Regions from separate parts of the Leptospira selangorensis genome, predicted to be linked through region 3. Evidence: riboswitches for the same ligand, from Rfam matches in the RefSeq annotation. Region 3 holds a riboswitch; each other region holds the start of a gene.
The links. Region 3 has a riboswitch for cobalamin ahead of EHO58_RS09085 (TonB-dependent receptor). Riboswitches for the same ligand answer to the same signal wherever they lie in the genome.
Positions count from the first base shown of each region.

Region 1 (7,215 bases), on a different contig from region 3:
GTATCACATGGAAGAGAAAGTTTTCCGGAGATACAATCTTGGATCCTTTCGTCCATGACTGAAACTAATTCAGGATCCGGTCCCAAATATGAGGACATTTCCGTTTTGATCCAAGGGAATTTTTCTGAAAAGTTTTTGACCAAGGAGGAAATTTTTTGGATCAATAGTCCTCCGAATAAAAAGTAGGGGACCACCAGAAGTTTTTCCGGTCTTAATTTGGAAGCCATCTCCAAAGTTTCCAGAAGAAGAGGGCTGGTGATCCCTATGAAGGAAGGAAGAACAAAGGAGAAATGATTTCCTTCTTGGAATAAACGAACCGTTTTATAGAAGTCTCCATTCGCATCAGGATCAGAAGAGCCTCTGTTTACTATGATTACTCCAGTTTTAGAGGATTGTTCTTTGTTTAGAGGTATAAATCCTTCTGCACGGTTTCTAAGTAAGGATACCATTTTAGAATGGACTCCTAAACTATTCGCCATTTTGAAAGAATGACTTGGGAACTCTGATTTAATTCGATCCAGAACGATCGGAACATCGTTTTTGATATGACCTGAAGTGTATAAAAACAGAGGAAATATTATTATATTAGAATATTCTTTGCTAAGCTCTCTTAATGCAGTTTCCAGATCGGGTTTGGCAAGTTCTACATAAGCATGTGAAATTTTCAGATCCGGACGAGTAAGGGAATAGGCCTCGACCAGAGAAACGAATTCAAGATTGGAATTTATTTCCCTACTTCCATGACCCAACACCAGAACCGCAATTTTAGGTTTCATTTGAATCCTAATACCTGCTTTGGTTTCCAGAATATGAAAAATAAAGAGGATAATAAATACCAGAAGATCAGATTCGTGAGCAAGGTCACATATTCGAATTGGTTCCTTAATTCTTTTGGAGCCGCAAAATCTTCCGAAATATCAGGCACACCGATATAGAATGGAAGTCCCGAAAAGAATAGGACCATTACTAAAGCAAAAGCCCATTTTAGCAAATTATGAATGTTTAAATATGATAGAAGGATCCTAGATCCTAAAATACCGACCAAGCTGGACCCAACACTAAGATACCACCAGGCCTGTCTTTCCGGGTAATCATAACTTCCGGAGGCTCTCCCAGGTAATTCGGGAGGAAGCCCTAAATATGGAATTCCAAAGAAGATTAGAAATCCACCGACTGCAAATAAGATACTAAGGTAGATCGCCTTGGATAGGGAAGGGTTCTCTAAAAAGCCGTTAGGAGGAAAAAATACCATCCAAAGGGAAACCAAAACTCCAAAAGAAATTCCTAATAGAACGGAACCTATGATTGTTCCTAAATTTCTTTTTTGCCAGAGACTATCACTCTCAATCTTTTCAGAAGAAGCGGATTCCACTTTTGTATGGGAATGGCGTTCTCCATGGGTATGGGAGTGAACATGTGTATGACCTGTATTCAAATTTTCTGATGCAGATTTTGCTTCAAACTTTTCCGCCTCTAAAATCAACGGAAGATTCCAAACACAGACCATGATCCCTAAAACAAGACCTGACACCAGACCGGAAAATATCCCTGTCCGCAGAAGATCAGAAAACTCTGATCTTAATGGCATGGAAATCCTGTGGAATGTCTTATATCATGAAAAGTATCGTGCAAATACACCATTGGTTCCAGGCCTACTGCATAGATCGTAGAAAAAGCAAGAAATCCTGCAAAAACCAGAACGGAAGCTCTAAGCCATAATTTGGCTCCTGAAAAATCCTTCGAAACGGAAATCGAGCGCATAAAAATCCCTCCTAAGAGATCTTCACCTAACAAGATATAAACGATATTAAGGCACAAAAGAATGAGCCAAAGTATCGTATGAAAAAAATTGAGTTTAGTTACGTAACCGTCTTACATCCGAGACTGGATCACGTAGCTTCAGGATTTTTGTAAGGTCGTTTTCTGACTCGAGATCGTCCTACTCAGCACGTCTTCCCAGGTTTTTACACCCAGTGACATCTTGTGCCTTTTGTCCCTCTTACAGCGGCGGGTACCGTGACGGAATTGCACCGTCTTCCCATAGATGGAGACATCTATGTTCCTACAAAAATAGTCTGAGATTTCAGGATCTATTTAGGTGAGTGATTTTGCATAGTATTTTATTTTCAATCTAACAAAATTCTCTAAACTGCGCCTCTTCCTTTTTGGCTCGCTAGATATACATGTTTTCTCGCTCTCATTACATCTCCTAAAGGTCTATGCTCTAATAAAGCTTCCCAAGGATCAAAAATTGTATCTTCGATCTTTTTTTGCAAAGATAGACCGGGCTCGGATCCGAAATCTTGAGTTGGAATTGTAAGAGTAGCGAGAGTAACGTAAGGAGCTTCTGATTCAGGCCAATCAACGGAAGCATCTTCGATTGGAGTTGTTTTTTCATCCGTGAAAAATTGGGCTTGGAATGTATAAACCAGAGGACCTTTTGAAAGTTTTGATTTAATATCATTTGCCCAATCCTTTGAGGCATCTTTGTTTGGAGTTATACCAGAAGGAGGAAGAAGTCTAATTCTCGCAGCGTAGGGGCCGAAGGCTATTGGTGCCGCGCTATAAAAAGGTTCCGTTGCAAATCCGCTAAAAGGTTTATTAAAACTTTTTGATACTTTTTTGATCCTGGCAAATGCACCGAAAAATCCGTAAGTGGCAAAAAGATATTTTAATAACGGACCTCCTCCTTTAGCTGCTGCGGTAACAACACCTACGAACTCCTCACTTTTAGGAGAAGAGAATGCTTCTAAATTGATCAGTAGAAAATCTTGGGCAGAAGTATTACCGTTTTGTAAAGCGCTTGGCCCATTTACTCCTAGGATTTTTAATGCAAATCCTCTGATGTCTCCAGTGGTATCAGGCTGTAGTTTCATACTCCCGCTGGATAATCGGATCCAAACATCCTTTGTGCCGGAAGTGGAGAACAAACCCTGTTTTGTATAATCAGGAATATTGGATAAAACTTCAAACTTTGCCTGCAGCCCTAAGATCTGCTTTCTATGTAATGTGCGACCTTTTCCGAATTTGGAAGAGTTTACTTTTTGGATCTTTTGGAATGCCTTTACATATTCCGCAAAACGAATCTCTTCATCCGGGGAAATATCTTCCTTCCAGTCCTTGCTAATCGGTTTCATAGAGTCTCCTTAAGAATATCCACAGTTATACTTTTTGTTTTTTCTTATCCAGTCTAGACTGGGCCGCTTTTAATTCGGAATCGGTAAGTTTAATGCTGAATTCCGGAAAATGTCTAAATAGAAAATATTGGAGCCAAGAATCCCAGCCTGTATAACCGATGAACTTTTTGTTCGGTATCCATTTTAGGATGGCCTTTGCTACGGAATCAATTGTATGAATTCTATTTAATGCGGAACCCATTTCAATTTCCTTACTCAATTCAGGTTTGTCGGTATTCTCCTTTTCCAAACCAGGAGTATCCGTTGTAGGAGGAAGGAATAATTTCACTTTTACTCCATGAAGCATCATTTCCTGGCGAAAACCTTGGGCAAAACCTACAATCGCAAACTTACTAGCCGAATAAGCTCCGTATCCGTAGATGGAAAAAAACGCAAGGGTGGATGCTAAAAATACGATCTCACCACTTTTTTGTTTGGAAAAATGATCACTAAATGCAAGCGCACTATTCACGTGGCCGAAAAAGTTTACATCCATTAGATTTCTATAAACTTCGTCGTCTAGATCGGAAGCTTCTCCTGCTTTTGCAAAACCGCTGCTGCAGATTAAAATGTCCAATCCTCCTAATGTCTGGATTACCTTTTTGGCTTCTTTTTCGATGGCCTTTTTATCTGAAACATCTAAGACTGCGAATCCGAATACTGCTGTTGGAGCTCCTACTGCCTTTAATTCCTGGACGGTTTTTTCTAAGTTGGATTTTCCTCTGGCGGAAACGATTACACTTGCTCCTGCCTTCGCTAATTGGATCGCAATTCCTTTGCCTATACCCGCGGAACCGCCTGTAATAAATACTTTTTTACCTTTGTATCTGCTGAATGACATGTTGAAAAATTCTCTTCGATGCGGGCAAGGTTTCCCTTTTTAGGAAACTATTCAATCTAATTCGAAACTTTTCGTATAAAGAATTGGAGAACTTGCTCCAAAATCATAAATTCCTGGTTTGGTACCAAAACAAATCTTGCCTTTTCATTCCTATACTACTGAATACGGGAGAATTCAAGGCTCCAAGATGCATGAGATACCATTACTGGAAAATCTAAGGAAGAAGATCCCAAGTTTGGAAAAAAATTGGGACCGTTATACTTCCATGTTAAAAGAAAAGAAGGTCCCGGCAAAAACCGTGCTGATCAAAAGAGGTGTTTATACCAAAAACATATTTATCGTTAAAAAAGGATGCCTGCGGTTAAAATTCGAAGATAAGGGTCGAGATATCACAATCGCGTTTTTTCCCGAAAATAGAGCGATCACTTCTATCCATAGTTATAGAGGAACTTATAAAGATAGCCAACTTAGTGTGGAGAGTATAGAACCCACGGAATTATTGATCTTAAGCGGAGAAGATGCTGAGATTATTTATAAAGAAAACGAAGACGTCCGAGGTTTTTTATTGGAATATGTTGCCGAAAGATTTGATACTTATATGAATTTGTTTTTGTCCAGGATCAGGGATAGTCCGGAACAAAGATATTTGAATCTTATCAAAGAGCAACAGGATATCGCGAATCGTATCCCTCAACATTATATTGCTTCTTTTTTGGGGATCACTCCTGTTTCCTTGAGTAGGATCCGAAATAGGATCTGGAAGGAACAAAAATGAACTTCTTATAAATTTTCTAAAGGGTAGAAGTAGCCGAAATCTTTTCTATTCCAGAACCGGAAAATAAATGGAAAATTTTGTGCCTGATCCAAGTTCACTTTCTACTTTGATCTTTCCTTTATGATTTTCTAAAATACCATAAACGATGGAAAGTCCAAGCCCGGTTCCTTTACCGGGTTCTTTGGTTGTGAAGAATGGATCGAATATTTTACGGATCGTCTTTCTGTCTATTCCCGTTCCGCTGTCTAAAATTTCTATTACTGCGGTTTTTTGGATTTTTTCCGGAGAAATAAATTCTCCTTCTTCCATTCTTAATCTGATGGAAAGTAAGCCGCCGTTCGGCATTGCATCTTTCGCATTTAAAAATAAATTCAGAAACACTTGGTGGATCTGAGTATGATCGGCTTGTACCAGGATGGGATCTTGGGGAAGATCCGAAACTACTCGAATAGATTTAGGAAAAGTAGAAGAGGCTATATGGGCTGCTTCAGATAATAGATCGTTCAAGATAGAAGGTTTGAGATCCGATTCGACCTTTCTCGCTAAGGTCAAAAGTTGTTTGATTAACGAAGATCCTCTTTCCGCCGTTTTTTTAATAATTTCAGAATACTGTAGGATCTTTTCCGGATGTCCTGAATTCTTTTCTAAAAGGGTAGTGTAGCCTAAAACTACAGTTAGAATATTATTGAAGTCGTGGGCAACTCCACCGGCAAGAGAGCCGATTGATTCCATTCTTTGAGAATGAATGAGTTGTTTTTCTAATTCATGATGTTTTGTAATATCTTGGAATTGAGCCGCAAAATAATTCGGATCTCCCTTTCTATTTCGTATTAAGGTTGCATCCACCTGAACCCAGAGTTGGTGTCCGTCTTTATGGATGTATCTTTTTTTCCTTTTAAATAAAGATATTTGCCCTTTTAGAAATTGGTCTCTGGATCGGAGATCTTCTTCCAAATCATCAGGATGAGTAATATAATCAAAACTCATTCCGACCAATTCGTTTTCTGAATAACCTAAAATTTGAGAAAGTGCAGGATTAGAACTGATAAACCTTCCTTCCAGGGATATGATCGCAAATCCGTTTGGAGAATGATAAAGTATATTCTTGAATTGTGCCGCCTGGCAGTACCATTCATCCCAGCCCATCTCCTTAGGTAAAAAGTCCTTCTCTAAATAACCGGAGGGCTTGTTTATTTTTGGAGGAATTTCATCGCAGTTTTGCATAACCTTCTCTTCCATGCTAATTAAGACATAGAGCGTGAAGGTTTTCATCTTAACTATTGTTAATAAATTATGTAGCTTTTTTGAAATCCATTTAGCAACAAATCATAGTCTAAATTACTCTAGAGAATATGAAGAAGTTCGACTTCTCCTAAAAAAGAAAGGAGAGGTCGAGACTTCGACCCCTCCCAAGGAAAGGATTGCCTTATAGGGAGGCGGAGACCATGAGATAAAAGAACTTAGAAGTATCATCGAATGTATATCTCTTCTCAGGATTAGAAGCATAAGGATTTGTTCTTTCATTCCCGATCGCCTCTTTAGCCTTCACAAGAGAAATCCCCATCCAGATCGAAACAGATTCAGTATAATTATAGATCCAGGTAAAATCGTACTGATAGAATAATCTTCTTCCTAATCTAGAATTCTCATAAGAGAACTTATCGTTGGAATAATTTTCCGTACTCGCTCCGGTATTCGGAACCCCGGAAACCTTATACCAAGCATCCTGCAAATTTGCTTTTTGAGTATCGTAAATCGCAAATATGAACATTCCATATTCCGTTTTGAGATTTGCCCTGATTGAATAAGATTTAATATTTTCGAACCCGGCCATTAAAGATTGGCCGTTCATAGTATTCCAATTTGGGAAAGAGCCTGCGATCTGAGGGAATAAACTCTGCCACGTTCCCACCTTGGAATCCGATCTATTAGGATCTCCTGATGCGTATGTGTAGCCTAAACCTAAGCGGATCCAATCGTTAACCTTGATCCCAGTATCCAAAGAGAGAAGTTTTGTATCATACTGAACCTTCTCCGTATAAATGTTTTTACCATTAGCCGCTTTTTGGTCTAAAATATCCCAATCCGCCTTTACTCTATCCCCGGTCATTCCTGATTGCCAAGCCGATTCTATTGTCCAGTCCCAGATCTTTCCTGCAGGTAAAAGATTATTATTCGTTCTATTGGTGAATCTGAAACCTGTGGTCAATAGATCGTCCCTTTGTTTTAAACGATTATCGAAGTCTGTGGGATTTGCGTTAGGGATCCATTTTTTAGAAACTTCGAACATATATAGATCCAGGTGAGCTTCTTCTCCGAACTTGATCGTATTATATGCGCCGAAAAAATAAGCCTGGTCTATGGATCCTTTGGATCTTCCGTTGCTTGTTGTCAAACCGTAAGGCGCGTCGTATTGGTTAGAC
Region 1 covers NZ_RQES01000019.1:107,737-114,951, forward strand. The annotation lists gene EHO58_RS15645 (CbiX/SirB N-terminal domain-containing protein) at 1-776, opposite strand, end outside; gene EHO58_RS15650 (CbtA family protein) at 773-1,588, opposite strand; gene EHO58_RS15655 (CbtB domain-containing protein) at 1,579-1,761, opposite strand; cobalamin riboswitch at 1,897-2,081, opposite strand; gene EHO58_RS15660 (catalase) at 2,145-3,137, opposite strand; gene EHO58_RS15665 (SDR family NAD(P)-dependent oxidoreductase) at 3,163-4,017, opposite strand; gene EHO58_RS15670 (Crp/Fnr family transcriptional regulator) at 4,205-4,792, shown strand; gene EHO58_RS15675 (two-component system sensor histidine kinase NtrB) at 4,838-6,016, opposite strand; gene EHO58_RS15680 (alginate export family protein) at 6,219-7,215, opposite strand, start outside.
Region 1: it holds a riboswitch for cobalamin, as region 3 does, so the genes downstream of both, EHO58_RS15655 (CbtB domain-containing protein) here and EHO58_RS09085 (TonB-dependent receptor) in region 3, are expected to answer to the same signal.

Region 2 (7,215 bases), on a different contig from region 3:
CAAAGATATGCATTTTGAAATTTATACCTTTTTGTTGAAGCACCTGGAGTTCTTTTTCCGGATTTCCGTAGCAGCTTTCAATTCCATCAGTAACTAAGATCAAGTCGGTTGGAGATTTCCTGCGAACGATATAATCTCCCGCGATCCTGATAGATTCTGCAAGTGGAGTAGCGCCGGAAGGAGTAAGACCGAAAAGTTTATTTTGAAAACCGGGACGATTTCCTTTTTCTAATGGCTGATAAAGTCTGGAAGATTGGCAACCAGGCAGACGATTTCCATAAGCGATAAAACCTACTTCAGTTTCCTCCGGAAGTTTATCCACATAATGACGAACGTACTTTTTTGCAAGATGAACCTTTTGATAGATCCCAAGGTATTCGTTCATGGAACCACTTGCATCTAATATAAATAGTTTTGCAGTTTCAGGCTGTCCTGGTACTGCAAGCTCGGGCGAAGTATCCGAAACGAGGAAAGAAGGGCCGAGAAGTAAAGATATGATAAGAATATACTTTAATATTTCGTTATTAAGAACGGAACTATATCTGAAATTTCGGAAAGAGAACATGAGGGATTCGAATACTATATTCCTTATCGGATAAAAATAAAAACACCTTAGCGATCCGATTATTTGTTTATGTCTTATTAGTTCTAAGTAGGTTTACTTCTTATTCCAATAAACAAATTGAGGATAAGATTCGATTTCTCCAAATCGTATCTTAAAACAAGAAACGGATCCATATTCTAAAACTAATCGAAACGAATTCTCCAAGGGGAAACCTAATACCATAGATGATAAACATCGGATTGGTCCTCCGTGGCTGACCCAGATCGTTTTGTATTCGGATGTTTCCCCTTCTTCTTTTTTGAGATTTTCCCAAGACTTTGCTTCTTGAAGACCTTCTTCCCAGGATCTTAAGATCCTTGTCTTTAATTCGGAGTAGGTTTCCCCTCCTGGAGGCCTTCTGTTTACAAAATCTTCCATCCATGGATCGGTTTCGGATCTTGGTAGGTCTTCCCACAAACGCCCTTCCCAATCACCGAAGTCCAACTCTTGGATATTCGAGTCCACTTTCCAAGCGGGAGTGATCGATTTTGATTCTAGATGTTTGCTGATATATTCTGCCAAACTATAACATCTGAATAAAGGACTGGTTCGGATTGAATGTACTTTTTCAGGAAGAAGTTTCAGAACATTCTCCGCTTCCTTTTCAAAACTGGAAGGAAGTCCTAGATCCGATTTACCATAACAAGTTCCCGGTTCTACTTCAGGAGTGGTATGTCTGACTAAAAAGATTTCCATGCGGCGACGATCCCGATCAGATATAATAGTTCGGTAACTTGTTGGACTGCACCCAAACAATCTCCTGTATATCCTCCCAGCCATTTTTTGTAAAAACTTCTAAGATATAAATATCCGAATGTTTGTAAAAGGAAGGGGTATAATAAAAATCCAAAAACCCTATCCGAAGGAAGATACTCGTTGTGAAAGAATGCGAGCCAAGGAGCCAGTCCCCAAATCCCTGCAATAATTACATTAGAAGTTTTTAAAGTTTGGATGATCGGTTTTGCTTTGGAGAGTTGGTCTTCTCTCACATAAGGAAGAGTTTTTGCAGTGAATAATGCCCAAAATCTACTGGAAGAATGAGAGGATAGTATGGTGATGAAGAGAACTTCGATGGAAAATTCTTCTAAAGATTTGTAGCATACGAATTTAAGAAGAAGTACGAGTATAATTCCGATTGTTCCGAAGGCGCCTATCCTGCTATCCTTCATAATTTCTAGGATTTTCTCTTTAGTCCATCCTCCACCGAACCCGTCGCATACGTCTGTAAATCCGTCTTCATGGAAAGCGCCAGTAACCAAAACGGAAACTGCCATTGCTAAAACGATACTGATCTCCCAACTCAATGAAAGATCTGCAACCCATAGAACGAACCAAGCTATAGCTCCAACAATCCATCCAACTAAAGGAAAATATCTGGAAGAAGAATTGAGATATTCGTCCGAATGTTCCACCCAAGACGGAACGATGATACGAGTATTATAACGTACGGAGGAAAGAAAAATGATCAGTTCTTTGCGGATAAATCCAAACATGCAAAGACGAATTTATTCATTCCTCCGATTCAGGCAGCGAGAATTTGATTTGAGACTAGTCTTTTTTTTCGGAAACGCCTGCGGATTCGAAACTTGCCATATCTCTTAAGAAAGCCAATGCGGATTCTAAGATAGGATAAGCTAGCGCACATCCAGTCCCTTCTCCTAATCGAAGTCCAAGATCTAAAATAGGATCTGCGTCAAAAAACTCCAGGATCAATTTATGACCTTGTTCGGAAGATTTATGAGCGAAGACTGCATTACGAACGATCTTGGGTTCTATTCTAGACGCCGTTAAAAACGCAGAACTTGCGATAAATCCGTCAACCAGGATCAAACGATTTTCTTTATAAGAAGAAAGCATTGCTCCGCAGATCATCGCGATCTCGAAACCTCCAAACTTAGAGAGAACTTCAATAGGATCTTTTGGATTTACTTGATGTTTTGCTCTGCATTCAGCTAGGATCTTTTTTTTACGTTCTAAGGACTGATCGTCCAAGCCTGTTCCTCTTCCAGTAAGATCTTCTGCGGAACGATCTAAAAATACGGAAGCGAGTAGCGAAGCACTGGAAGTATTTCCGATCCCCATCTCTCCAAATCCGATTATATTACAATCTTTTGGCACTTTGGTAATTGCGATCTCTTCGCCGATACGAATTGCTTCTTCGCATTCTTCTCTTGTCATTGCCGGTTCGTTCAGAATGTTTCTAGTTCCGGCGGCAATTTTTGCAGGTATAAAATCCGGATGAGATTGTTCGAAGTTACCGGAAACTCCTGAGTCTATAACCAATAATTTGATTCCATGCTGTTTGCAGAACACATTGATTGCTGCTCCTCCATTCAAAAAGTTCAATACCATTTGGTAAGTAACTTCTTTAGGAAATGCGGAAACTCCCGAGTCTGCGAGTCCATGATCCCCCGCGAATACTAATAGATGCGGATTGGATAATACGGGATCGACTGTGTTCTGGATTGTACCGATTCGATAGGCAAGATCTTCTAATTTTCCCAAGGCGCCTAATGGCTTGGTTTTGGTATCAATTTTATTGCGTAATAATTTATCTAGGTTCAATTGGTGCACATCTTTTGGGCGGATCATATGTTTTCACTTGTTAAAATTTTAATATTGAACTGAAAAAGAACGGAAGATCTTTTTCAGTTTTAGGTTAAGGAGTTACGGATTTCGCGATGACCCCGTCTATATCCGGATTTGCATGAGCCGAATCGATAGGTAGAGAAGTCAAAATCGTTTTAGCTGCGGATATTTTGATATAAGTAAATCCGTTCGTTTGGATTTCGCTTTTTAAGGTACCACTACAACCGGAACCGGAGTTTCCAAAATTAGAATCTGCTAAGTCGAAACCATCTCCACCCCCACCTCCGTTTATAATATCCGTATCAAAAACCTCGGAGACAGTCATTGGATTCGAGTCTTGATTATAGATGAAGGGAGTGATTCCTGCAAAATTATTCCAGTATGTAGGATTTCCCACAAAAGTATTCGGATCTGAATTCGTATAGTTTGGATTCCATCCGCACCAATTTGTTAGATCGTTGCCTACCTCTACTATTAGAGGTTCCATAAAAACGTTGTCGAATGAGTTTGAATTGTTCTGAACCCCTACAAAGAAAGGGTTTTCATAAACTATAAAGTCTATGCCGCTTGTAGGAAGTACCTTTATTCCTGACCAGCGAAGTATGATAGAAGATCCGATTCCGGAAGCATCTAAAGTATATACGTCAAGAGAGCCGTTAAACTTTCCTTGGCCGCGAATTCCGTCGATAGAACAATCCGAATCTTTGAATCCGATACCAGTACTCGTAGGAGCTGAAATGATCTCATCAGCTACAAAAATTCCTCTGCCCGATTCTGGTGTTCTCTGATCGCAAGAACTTAAGAATCCGGATCCTCCCAGCCCAAGTGCAAGAAGAGCCTCTGCGCCGGAAGAACTTTTGGAATCTTCGCAGCCGATGAAACTTGAAGAAAAACAAGTAAATATTACGAAAATTTGAATAACTTTTTTGATCTTTAACATTTACTATTTTCCTTCCGTTATTCGGCTTATTTTAGTTTTGAGTTTCGAGTCTACTCCAAGGAGCAGGATCAAATCCGCTATTTAAACCGCAGCCAGCGTTGATATCACTCGGATCTGAATAAAAATCCAAATCATCCGCTTTGGCCGAAGCTAGAGTTGTTTGAGAGGAAACACCGGAAAGGTCAGGGCAAACATAGGTTTTGCCGTCCTTAACGGTCCAACGATACCAAGAATAATTCCCTTGGGAAAAAGAGGAATCTCCGCGGAAACGGACATAGATCACTTTTTTATTCGTGTCGATCTCCTGGATATCACCGTATAAATAACTATTGCCGTAAGTCGCATCAAACATCGTTTGTGCGATTAAAGAAAGAGAGATATTATAGGTTCCTACAATCTCATTTCCCGGTGCAGTATAAGTCCCACCCGCATAATCCGAAGTTCCATTATAATAATTATAATTTCCTGCAATCGGGTTTAAGCCTGCTACAGCAACTAAGGCAAGTACGTTTTGATTGTCAGACTTACTGGATTCTCCCAGATCAAAACAATTCGCGAACACGAATAATGAACAAATGGCAAACGTTAAAGCAGCCGAATTTTTGAATTTTCTCATTTTTCTCTCCTGATGTCTGCCGGATACCGCAGAAAAAGAAAATATAAGCAAAATAACGTTAGTCGATCATTGACCTTATTCAGATCTGAACGATTTTGTATTTGCGGTGGTTTTCTTTTTCCGTTCGAGAGCCCCGACATTTTAGCTTTCGGGGCCCCATCGCAGAAAGCGCGGATGCGCTAAAGAGCGAGATTTACGATACCCCCCAACCTCGAGGTTAAAGTATCGCGGGGAAGATCTGGCTTATTCCGTTTAAAACGGACATCACAGTTGCGGGTCAGCGCGGGATTTTCACCCGACTTCCTCCCTGAAAGCGTAATTCCAGGTTTTGGTTTAGTACTTTCGCTGGCAAGGGAAAAACTATAAGGATACGAAAGTCATCTATTCCTTGCAATATCAGTATAAATCTACGATATTCAAAGCATAAGAACGATTAGAAAGGATTCGGTACATAATTTCAGATCGATGAGACATTATAGTCCGCAAAAAATTCGGGAAAGATCTTTCATAGACCGAATATAGAAGAGAGAGTTCTAATAAAACTTCCAAGAGGAATCCAATGAAAATTACCCGATCTACTTTTCTGAAAGCCGGAATTTTAACTACCGCAGCTTTGTTAGGAAGTCGTAAGGGAAATTTATTCGCTCAGAATACAAACTCCGGAAAAAAAGTAATCGTACTTGGTGGTGGACTTTCCGGACTTTATTCGGCATACATCTTAGGAAAAACAGGAAGTAAAGTAACTCTGATAGAAGCTACGGATAGAGTAGGGGGAAGAGTTAGATCCATACAAGATCCTTCCGGTCATGTTATTGATCTAGGAGCGGAATGGGTTTCTTCTGAAGATAAAACTGTTCGTAGTTTAGTTAGAGAACTAGGATTAAAATTACAATCTTCTCCCTTGGTTCCGGATCTATTTTTAGGAACTTATAAGAAAGCTGGCAGCTGGGAACTTTCTCCTAAATCGCAAGAGATCTTAAGCAAATTAGTATCACAAAATTCTAAATTAGATACTGCACAGCAGCAGGCACTAGATCGTATCAGCATTTATAATTATTTAGTGTATCAAGGAGTTAGTCCGGAAGATCTGACTTTACTGGGTCATAAACTTTCTCTTCATTATGGAGATAGTATCAGAGTTCTATCCGCTGAAAAAGTTTTAAGCGATCTTGCACAATTCCCTCAAAGGAATAGTAAGATAGAAGGTGGAATGGAAAATATTGCCAAAACCTTGGTGATGAATATAGAAAACACCGAGTTTGTTTTTTCAGATCCTGTCCTTTCTGTGGATCAGGATTCTACCGGAGTTACCGTTACTACTGCATCCGGAAGAAAATTTAACGGTTCTACTTGTATCTGCACTTTACCCGCGAATCAGATCTCTAATGTAAAATGGAACCCGGGTTTGGATAAAGAAAAACTTCTCGCAGCATTAAGAGTTCGTTATTCTCAAATTTATAAGTTATTTTTGGTATTAAAAGAATCTCCTTGGGAATCTTCTCCTTTTGCAGTTCATTCAGATGCGGCGGCTCAATTTTTATATGATGCAGGTACCAAGTCTGATACTTCAGATAAGGTTTTAGGGGTAATTGCGAATGGGGATAGATTTTCAGTGTTTGATTCTGCTAGCCAAGACCAAAAGGTAGAATATATTCGTCTTACTCTGGAGCGTCTAGGTTTGAAGAAGGATCTACAGATCCAAAGATTCTATTTTACAGAAACTAAAAAGGATTACATTCCGAACGGGGTCGCTGAGTTTCCACCGGGAAGTTTTGGATCTGAGATCATTTTAAGAAAACCGTATGATCGTATCTTCTTCGCAGGAGAGCATACTGGAGAAATTACCGGAACCGTAGAGGCCGCCTTGAGTTCTGCGATCAAAGCGGTGAATCTGGTTTAGTAAGAAACTTTTATTAGATCAAACGTTTCGTTCTAGTTTTTCAAAGGCATTCCTGTCTTCTCTTCAATCCAAGCAGTCGCATCTAATAGGATTTTTTCGATTCCATCCTCTGTTATCGCCCAGTGAGAAAGTTTAGGATATAATCTCATTACGGAACTAGAATATTTGGAAGCGATCTTTCTGCCGATCCGTGGAGGAGTGACTCTATCTTTTCCGGTTGTTGCCACAAATACCGGACATTGGACCTTCTCGAAGTTTACCCGAGTGGGTTGTGAATATGAAAGGAATGGTAAGAAAGTCTGGAATGCAATTGTCCCGGATTCCGGAACGTAAGTCGGATAGAGATCGTTTTGTTTTGATTCGCTTAAAGTATTGTAAATCCCATATGCAAATTTGTTCTTACTTAATAGATTCGTTCTTCTCCAAAAGAAAGGAGCTCTTAGAATTTCCCAAACCGTTTTTAGACCCGTCCAGGAAAGCCCGCTAATTTGCCCGGGTTGTACCGGAGTGATTAATATTAAAGCTTTCGTTTTGATCCGAGTCGCAAGAAGTTGCGCTAGTAATCC
Region 2 covers NZ_RQES01000010.1:496,982-504,196, reverse strand. The annotation lists gene EHO58_RS08005 (vWA domain-containing protein) at 1-565, opposite strand, end outside; gene EHO58_RS08000 (histidine phosphatase family protein) at 659-1,300, opposite strand; gene EHO58_RS07995 (adenosylcobinamide-GDP ribazoletransferase) at 1,285-2,097, opposite strand; gene cobT (nicotinate-nucleotide--dimethylbenzimidazole phosphoribosyltransferase) at 2,153-3,196, opposite strand; gene EHO58_RS07985 (LIC_13355 family lipoprotein) at 3,264-4,124, opposite strand; gene EHO58_RS07980 (LIC13354 family exoprotein) at 4,165-4,749, opposite strand; adenosylcobalamin (AdoCbl) riboswitch at 4,944-5,070, opposite strand; gene EHO58_RS07975 (flavin monoamine oxidase family protein) at 5,309-6,649, shown strand; gene EHO58_RS07970 (alpha/beta fold hydrolase) at 6,682-7,215, opposite strand, start outside.
Region 2: it holds a riboswitch for cobalamin, as region 3 does, so the genes downstream of both, EHO58_RS07980 (LIC13354 family exoprotein) here and EHO58_RS09085 (TonB-dependent receptor) in region 3, are expected to answer to the same signal.

Region 3 (7,215 bases):
GAACCTGAAACTTTGAAGATCAAAGCGGTGGGAGATTTGGTCATGGGAACCAATTATCCGGAGAATAAACTTCCTTCCGATCCTAGAAACACTTTGTTCTCTCAGGTGGAGCCTAGTTTGAGAGGGGCGGATATACTATTTGCAAATTTCGAAAGTACTCTGACTGATTATCCTCATTGTGCTAAAAATATAAATCGTCCTCTTATATTTGCTTTCAGGACTCCTCCATCATATGCAAAAATCCTAAAGGATGTTGGATTCGATATAGTTTCCATTGCGAATAATCATAGTTTGGATTTTCACCAACAAGGTTTCGAAGATACAGGTAAAAATCTCTCAGAAGCTGGAGTTAGATACACTGGCAAAAAAGGCGCGATCACTTATATGAACGTAAAAGGAATTTCAGTGGCTTGGATCGGATTCAGCCATATGGAAAGCGCTCATAATCATGTGAACCATATAGAAGAAGGTGTAGCTCTCGTAAAAGAAGCTAAGAAAAAAGCACAATTGGTTTTTATATCCGTTCATGGCGGAGCAGAAGGTGGACCTGCTTTACACGTAAAAAATGAACAAGAAAGATTTTACGGAGAATATAGAGGAAACCTAGTCGCTCTTTCCCATGCTTTGATCGATGCAGGTGCAGACTTATTTATCGGACATGGACCTCATTTACCTAGAGCATTCGAATTGTATAAAGGAAAACTGGTCGCTTACTCTTTAGGAAATTTTTTAGGATATAGAGTATTCTCTACGAAAGGATATGGCGGATATTCTTTGGTCTTAGAAGCAGACTTAGATAAACAAGGGAATTTTATTAAAGGTAAGATCCATCCATTACAATTAAGCCAAAATGGAATTCCTGCTCCGGATCCAGACGCTAAGACTACCGAACTGATCCAGTCTTTGACTAAATCTGATTTCCCAGGAAAAGGACCTAAAATCCAGTCCGACGGAAGTTTCCATCCTTAATTGAAACTATTATATGTAGGAGCTCCTACAAATTTTTCCTAAATTTTTAATTGTAAATTTTACAATTTTATGATATAGGGGAAAAGGCTTCTCCCACTAACCCACCTCCTCCACCCTGGACAGGGTGGGGGCCGTCTTCAAAACCATGTAGGAGCTCCTACAGAGATATTCTCGTAACACTCTAAAATAAAAAGGCCGATATAGGAACTCCTAGATCGGCCTTTTACTTAATAGGATCTTAATGTAAATTATTGGGTTTTGCCAGCCGGCTCCAGCGCGCCTGCAGGAGCTTTGAAGTTGATCTCATAAATATCATAATGAGAATCTCTTGCTCCAGTCACGTAAGCCACGGAAACACCTAAGAAATATCTAAGTCCGAACTTGAGAGTGTTTGTGGCGAAGGCCGCAATCTCTTCGTCGGTCACAGAGAAAGGATGCACTTTGTTTCTGGTCTCATCCAGATATAAGCCTTCCCAGGTTCCAATTAAGGTTCCCTTATATTCTAAACTTAGAATACGTCCAGTAACGGAAAAATTTCTTTTTCCTCCGGACTTACTTTTGCTTACAATCTTATCAGGAAGGCCTTTCGGTAGGGATTTTTCCTGAAGCTGAGCTCCTACCACTTCGTAGTCGGAAGACAATGCAAGAGGCTCTAATCTATGAATCCTATATTGGACTAAAATTTCCTGGTTTAAACTTTTGCTTAAGAAGTTCACTACATCTGCGTTTTCAGGACGTACGCTGAATTCGATCTTTTGTTTTGCCGGAACAAAACATTCGTCCTTCATTTCGTCGCAAGCTTCTGAATCGTTTATAGTATAAACTTCTAAAAGACCTTCGTAAGATTCAAAAATGACCCCTCTGCTTTCAAATTGGATCAATTTTGCAACTGTCCAACCTTCGGAATAAGTTCCGGCTGCTGATAAGGACGAGGTAGTTAAAAGAAAGATCCCTAATAAAAGAAATCTTAAGGATGGAATGCGTTTCATTCGAGTTCGATGCTCCCTGTTATGTAGGTAGACCCGAAGGGATTCCCTTCCGGTCGCGAATTCGTGAATCCTTTCCGGTTTTTATCTTACATCAAGAAAATATTTCTTTCTATTCTTGAAAAATCCACATGTAGGAACTCCTACAGGGTGGGTGTTCGTTACTCTGCGGTCTTGCGTAAGCAAGAGACGGCCAGACCTTTTTGAGATTGCCCCTCCGACTTGGGTTGGGAACCTGGTCTTGCAAGTAGATCGGAAAAGGGAATCCGGTGAAAATCCGGAGCTGTACCCGCAGCTGTAAACGCCTAAACGATCGGTCAAAACCACTGTCGAAAGACGGGAAGGGTCCGAATCGGGCGTGAGTCAGAAAACCTATCAGAGCTACTTTCAATTCTCTGGCTTTCGGGAGTTAAGGCCTCAATGTATAAAAGACCTAAACGATTTTCCAGGATACTTCATCTAGGGCTCTTTTTATTTTCCGTCCAAATATTTTCCCAAGAGACCCAGAAGACTGAAACTTCCACTGTAAAAGTAGTGGGAAAGACCGGTTCCAATTCTCAGCCTGAAAATTTCAGAAAGAACCCAACAGGTTTCCAGACTTCCATAGATCTGGACCAATACAATGCACGTTATACGAATCTTCCGGATGTTTTAGAAAGAGAAGCAGGAGTAAGGATCAGAAGATACGGTGGTTTAGGTTCTTATTCCACTCTATCTCTTAGAGGAACAAATCCGAACCAATCCAGGATCTTCATAGACGGAGTCCCCTTTAATAATTCGCAAGGGGGAGAAGTAAACCTCGCAGATCTTCCATTCGACAATTTACAAAGTATAGAAGTTTATAGAAGTGGCGCTCCCGTCGGATTTTCAGGATCCGCAATCGGTGGAAGTGTAAACTTAGTCACAAGAACAGGAAGCGGTCCTCCTAAAACTCGTGTTAATATAGGTGCCGGAAGTTTTAATACCGGAAAAGGTAGCATAACGCATACGGGAACTTATGGCGGAATTGGCACTAGTGTATTCTTGCTCGGCGAAAAATCCGACCAGAACTTTTCTTATCTAAACAATCATGGGACCTTACTCGTCAATCCTCTGGATGACACGATCGACAAAAGAAGGAACGCTCAATACGAAAGAACTTCGGGAATGTTAGGACTGAGCGGAGATATCGGAGCAACCAAGATCAAATTTTGGAATGATCTAAATTATAGATTTCATGGAATTCCAGGACCTGCAAGTAACCAAACTCAACAAGTTCATCGTAGGTATCTTAGAAATACTACTTCTCTCGGAACGGATACGAAAGGTATATTCGATGGTTTGCTCAGATTAGAGACTCGTGCTTTTACCTCCTTTACGAATGACGATCTATTCGATCCAAAATCTGAATTTTCCAAAGGAACTCCTAATTCCACCGCTTTTATGGGGCAGTCTGGATTCCAAATTACTCCCACACTATATTTATTAGAATATTATCAAATTCTGAAATTTCACGCCGGGATAGAAAGGGAAACTTTTGAAAGATCCAGAAGTACTCCTCAAAATATAGATCTAAAATACGAGCCCGGAAAAACAAGGACCTATACTACTTTTCAAGTAGAGGACGAGTTTCGATTTTTAGACGGGAAACTAGTTTTGACTCCTGGAGTTTCCTGGGATTCTTACAGAGACAAATTCCAGTCCGACGAACCTTGGTATAGAAAACAAGATCCGTTCGCTTCTGCCACAAAAACCACTGAGTTTTCGAATCCTAAAACGGGACTTCTTTGGAGGTTTTGGGAAAAAGAAAATTATTCTTTGGAATTCAAATCTAATATCGCTAAACAATATAGGATCCCGAGTTTTTTGGAACTATTCGGAGAAGTTGGAACAATCATCGCAAACGATTCTCTTAAACCGGAAAGAAGTGAGAATGGGGATGCGGGTGTCACGGGAAGATATAAAAACGGAGAACTCAAATCCAATATTACGATTTCCTATTTTAGAAAAAGGATCAAGGATATGATCCTTTTCATCCCTAATTCACAGTTTACCTTGAGACCGGAAAATGTGGATTCTGCAAGGATTGATGGGGCAGAAGTTTCTCATAAAACCGAATACAAGGGTTGGAAATTTTTATTAGAATATACCTACCAAGAAGCAATCAATACTTCTCCTGCACCTTATCTAAACGGTAAATATCTTCCTCTTAGGCCTAAGCATGAGATCTCCGGAACAATCGCGTATAGAGGAAAAAGATGGGAGCTTGGATTTGAAGGTGTGTATGTAGGAGCAGTTTTTAAGGATAGGACAAATGAATATGTAAATTACCAACCTGCTCGTCAGATTTGGAACGCATATCTTACACTTGTATTGTATTCTTCTCCCGAAGAAGAAGATCCCACCAAAAAAGGAGAAAAGACTCCGAGAGAACTTCTCTTAAGTATAGATCTTAGGAATATGGGAGATAAAAGAGTGGAGGATATTGTAGGATATCCTCTTCCAGGAAGAAATTGGTTTATCACCTTGAGTGGGAGGTTTTAAGATGAGATTTATATCACGAACCATTCTTCCTTCTTTGTTTATTTTCTTTTCCTTCTGCGGAGATATAGAAAGACCACCTTTATATACTTTATTTTTAACTCCGAACCTTCCGAATAATATCGGAGTGGTGACCACTGATTTTGCAAGTGGGGGCAGATTTAAGGTAGTAAATCCTGAACTTCTTCTTTCTTATCCCGGATTAACTCCGATTCATTCCGATGCTATCGCTAGATTCGGGAATGATAAAGTATATATTCTAAATCGTTTAAATAGGGATAGTGTCCAAGTTTTGGATCCCAATTTCGGATTCCAGACTATATCGGAATGGTCTATGGGTTCCGGCACAAATCCCGCCGATATTGCGATCCTAGGTCAGAACAAGGCTTATATATCGCTTTATGGGTCTAGAATATTAAGGATTATTCATCCTTTGACGGGAGCAAGTTTAGGGCAGATCGATCTGGGAGGTTATTCCGAACCGAGCGCGATCCCCGATAATCTACCTGAAATGTCCGGAATGCAGATCGTCGGCACAAGCCTCTTTGTAGTATTACAAAGATTGGATCGAAATGATCCTACTGGATATTTTCCACCGGGTCCTTGGGGATCTATTCTTTTGGAAATAGATACCGTAACCGATTCTATTCTTTCCTCTTATACATTTCCTGTTCCGAATCCGGTGGGCAAACCCCAGCTATTAGATCTTTTCGGAGAGACCCATATCGTTTTTGCCGCAGCAAATAGAATGGGTTTTTTGAGCCAGATTGACGGCGGGGTAGTGGCATTTAGGCTTTCTTCTCGGACTTTCCGCTCAGGCTTTTTGTTTTCGGAAGCTGCCGCTGGAGGAGATATACTCGGAGTGCAGGTCAAAAACGAGCAACTGGGTTACGCAAGTGTTTTGGATGCCTCCTTCAATAAAACATTACAAGTATTTAATCCAAGCACGGGCCAGAAGTTGGGGACTTTACTTTTTATTCCTTCCTCCTATGACGCGAGTTTGACAACGATCTTGCTTGCGGATGACGAAATACTTTACGTTTCCAATACCCAATTCTCTCAGCCGGGCGTTACAATGTTCGATACCGGAGATAATCGGCTTTTAACTCCTGCACCTATCTCTGTGGACCTCCAACCCTTTGATCTGATACAGCTCAAAGAATAATTCCGATCGAATTCTTTACTCTCGGTCGAAACCGGATTGACAAAGCACTAAAAGAATGGATGATCCTTCGTTGTTTTTCGGAGGCCTATTGCTTGATTTCCGATATGTTCCAAATGATCGCCGCAGGTCATAAAGCTCAAGTTATCTATTCATTGAGAGAAAGTCCGGATCTAGCCTCCAAGCAAAATCCGGAAGGGATCACTCCCGTACTATTCGCTCTCTATTACGGCAAAGAAGATATAGTAAATTCATATCTTACCTTAGGAATTCCGCTCAATCTATTCGAAGCGGCTGCTTTAGGACATGAGGAAAGAGTGAAAGAACTCGTAAACTCCAATCCAAGTATCGTTCATTCTTATAGCCCGGATGGCTGGACACCTTTACATCTTGCTTCCCATTTCGGAAAACTTTCCATTATTCAATTTTTATTGGAGAAGGGTGCGGACATACACGCGAAATCCAAAAGTAAATTATCGATCGGTAATACTGCATTACATTCTGCCGTTGCTTCTTGGAGAGCGGATGCGGTTGCATTACTTTTGGAGAATGGTGCGGATCCGAACTTTACACAAGACGGGGGTTTTTCTCCACTTCATATCGCAGCTTCCAGGCAGGGAAATGAACAGATCGTTTCTTTATTATTGAAGAAAGGTGCGGATCCGGATCTAAAAACGGAAGATGGAAAAACAGCCAGAGAGATCGCTGCGGAAAGAGGGGTCGCTTTTAGCGCTTAATTTTTGGGAAGTTTTGGGTCAGGTGATATTATATTTTTCTAAATATTGCAAATAAGATTATAATTTGTATTCCTAAAAGAAAATAAACCCAGTAAAAATTGATTTCATTTAGGTTTTCTTTAGAACGTCCTTGTCTTTCCGTTTCTAATTCACCTTTTAGTTTTTCGATTTCTAGGCGGAGAAGGTTGATACTGTTAGTCAGATCTTCCGTGTTTTTGTTGAATACATTTTGTATATAAGAATTGTTTCCTGAAGATATGGACGGTTTTTTATGTTGATGAGGACTATTTTCTAACTCCGCAAGTTCCTTTCGAATACTTTCATTTAAAGGCCATTTCTCATAAGCTTTTCCTAGATATTCTTTCGCCTTATTAAAATTTCCCTTTTTCTTTTCTTCTTTACCGATTCCGATCCAGGCTTGGGTTAAAATAAATTCAGCCTTAGAGTTAGAAGGATCCGATTCTAAAATGGAATTTGCTAATACTAAAGCTTCTTCGAATTGTTTGGATTCTAATAAGATGTTTCCTTCTTGGATCCATCTATCTTCTAGATTACCTTCTTCTGATAATAAAAATAAAGGAGAGATTAGAAGAATAAAGAACGTGATCATTCTAAAAATTGCCGATTTCCAGAACATTATTTTCATCTGTCGATCCGAATCGCTTTATGAGAATATCTCCTTCTTGGCATAGAAAGAGAATGAGTTGTCCAAGCGGAACCTAATGGATTTCCCGAATCCAAAGAATATACGGTGTTTTCAGGAATATTAATAGAAGAAGCTCCTCCAAAAGAAAAAATTTTACGAGTCTCATAGGAAGTTTGGACCGCAGGAAAATATAGA
Region 3 covers NZ_RQES01000012.1:225,642-232,856, reverse strand. The annotation lists gene EHO58_RS09095 (CapA family protein) at 1-969, shown strand, start outside; gene lsa26 (surface adhesion protein Lsa26) at 1,218-1,958, opposite strand; cobalamin riboswitch at 2,175-2,349, shown strand; gene EHO58_RS09085 (TonB-dependent receptor) at 2,376-4,478, shown strand; gene EHO58_RS09080 (YncE family protein) at 4,480-5,640, shown strand; gene EHO58_RS09075 (ankyrin repeat domain-containing protein) at 5,736-6,374, shown strand; gene EHO58_RS09070 (tetratricopeptide repeat protein) at 6,403-7,020, opposite strand; gene EHO58_RS09065 (Kelch repeat-containing protein) at 7,017-7,215, opposite strand, start outside.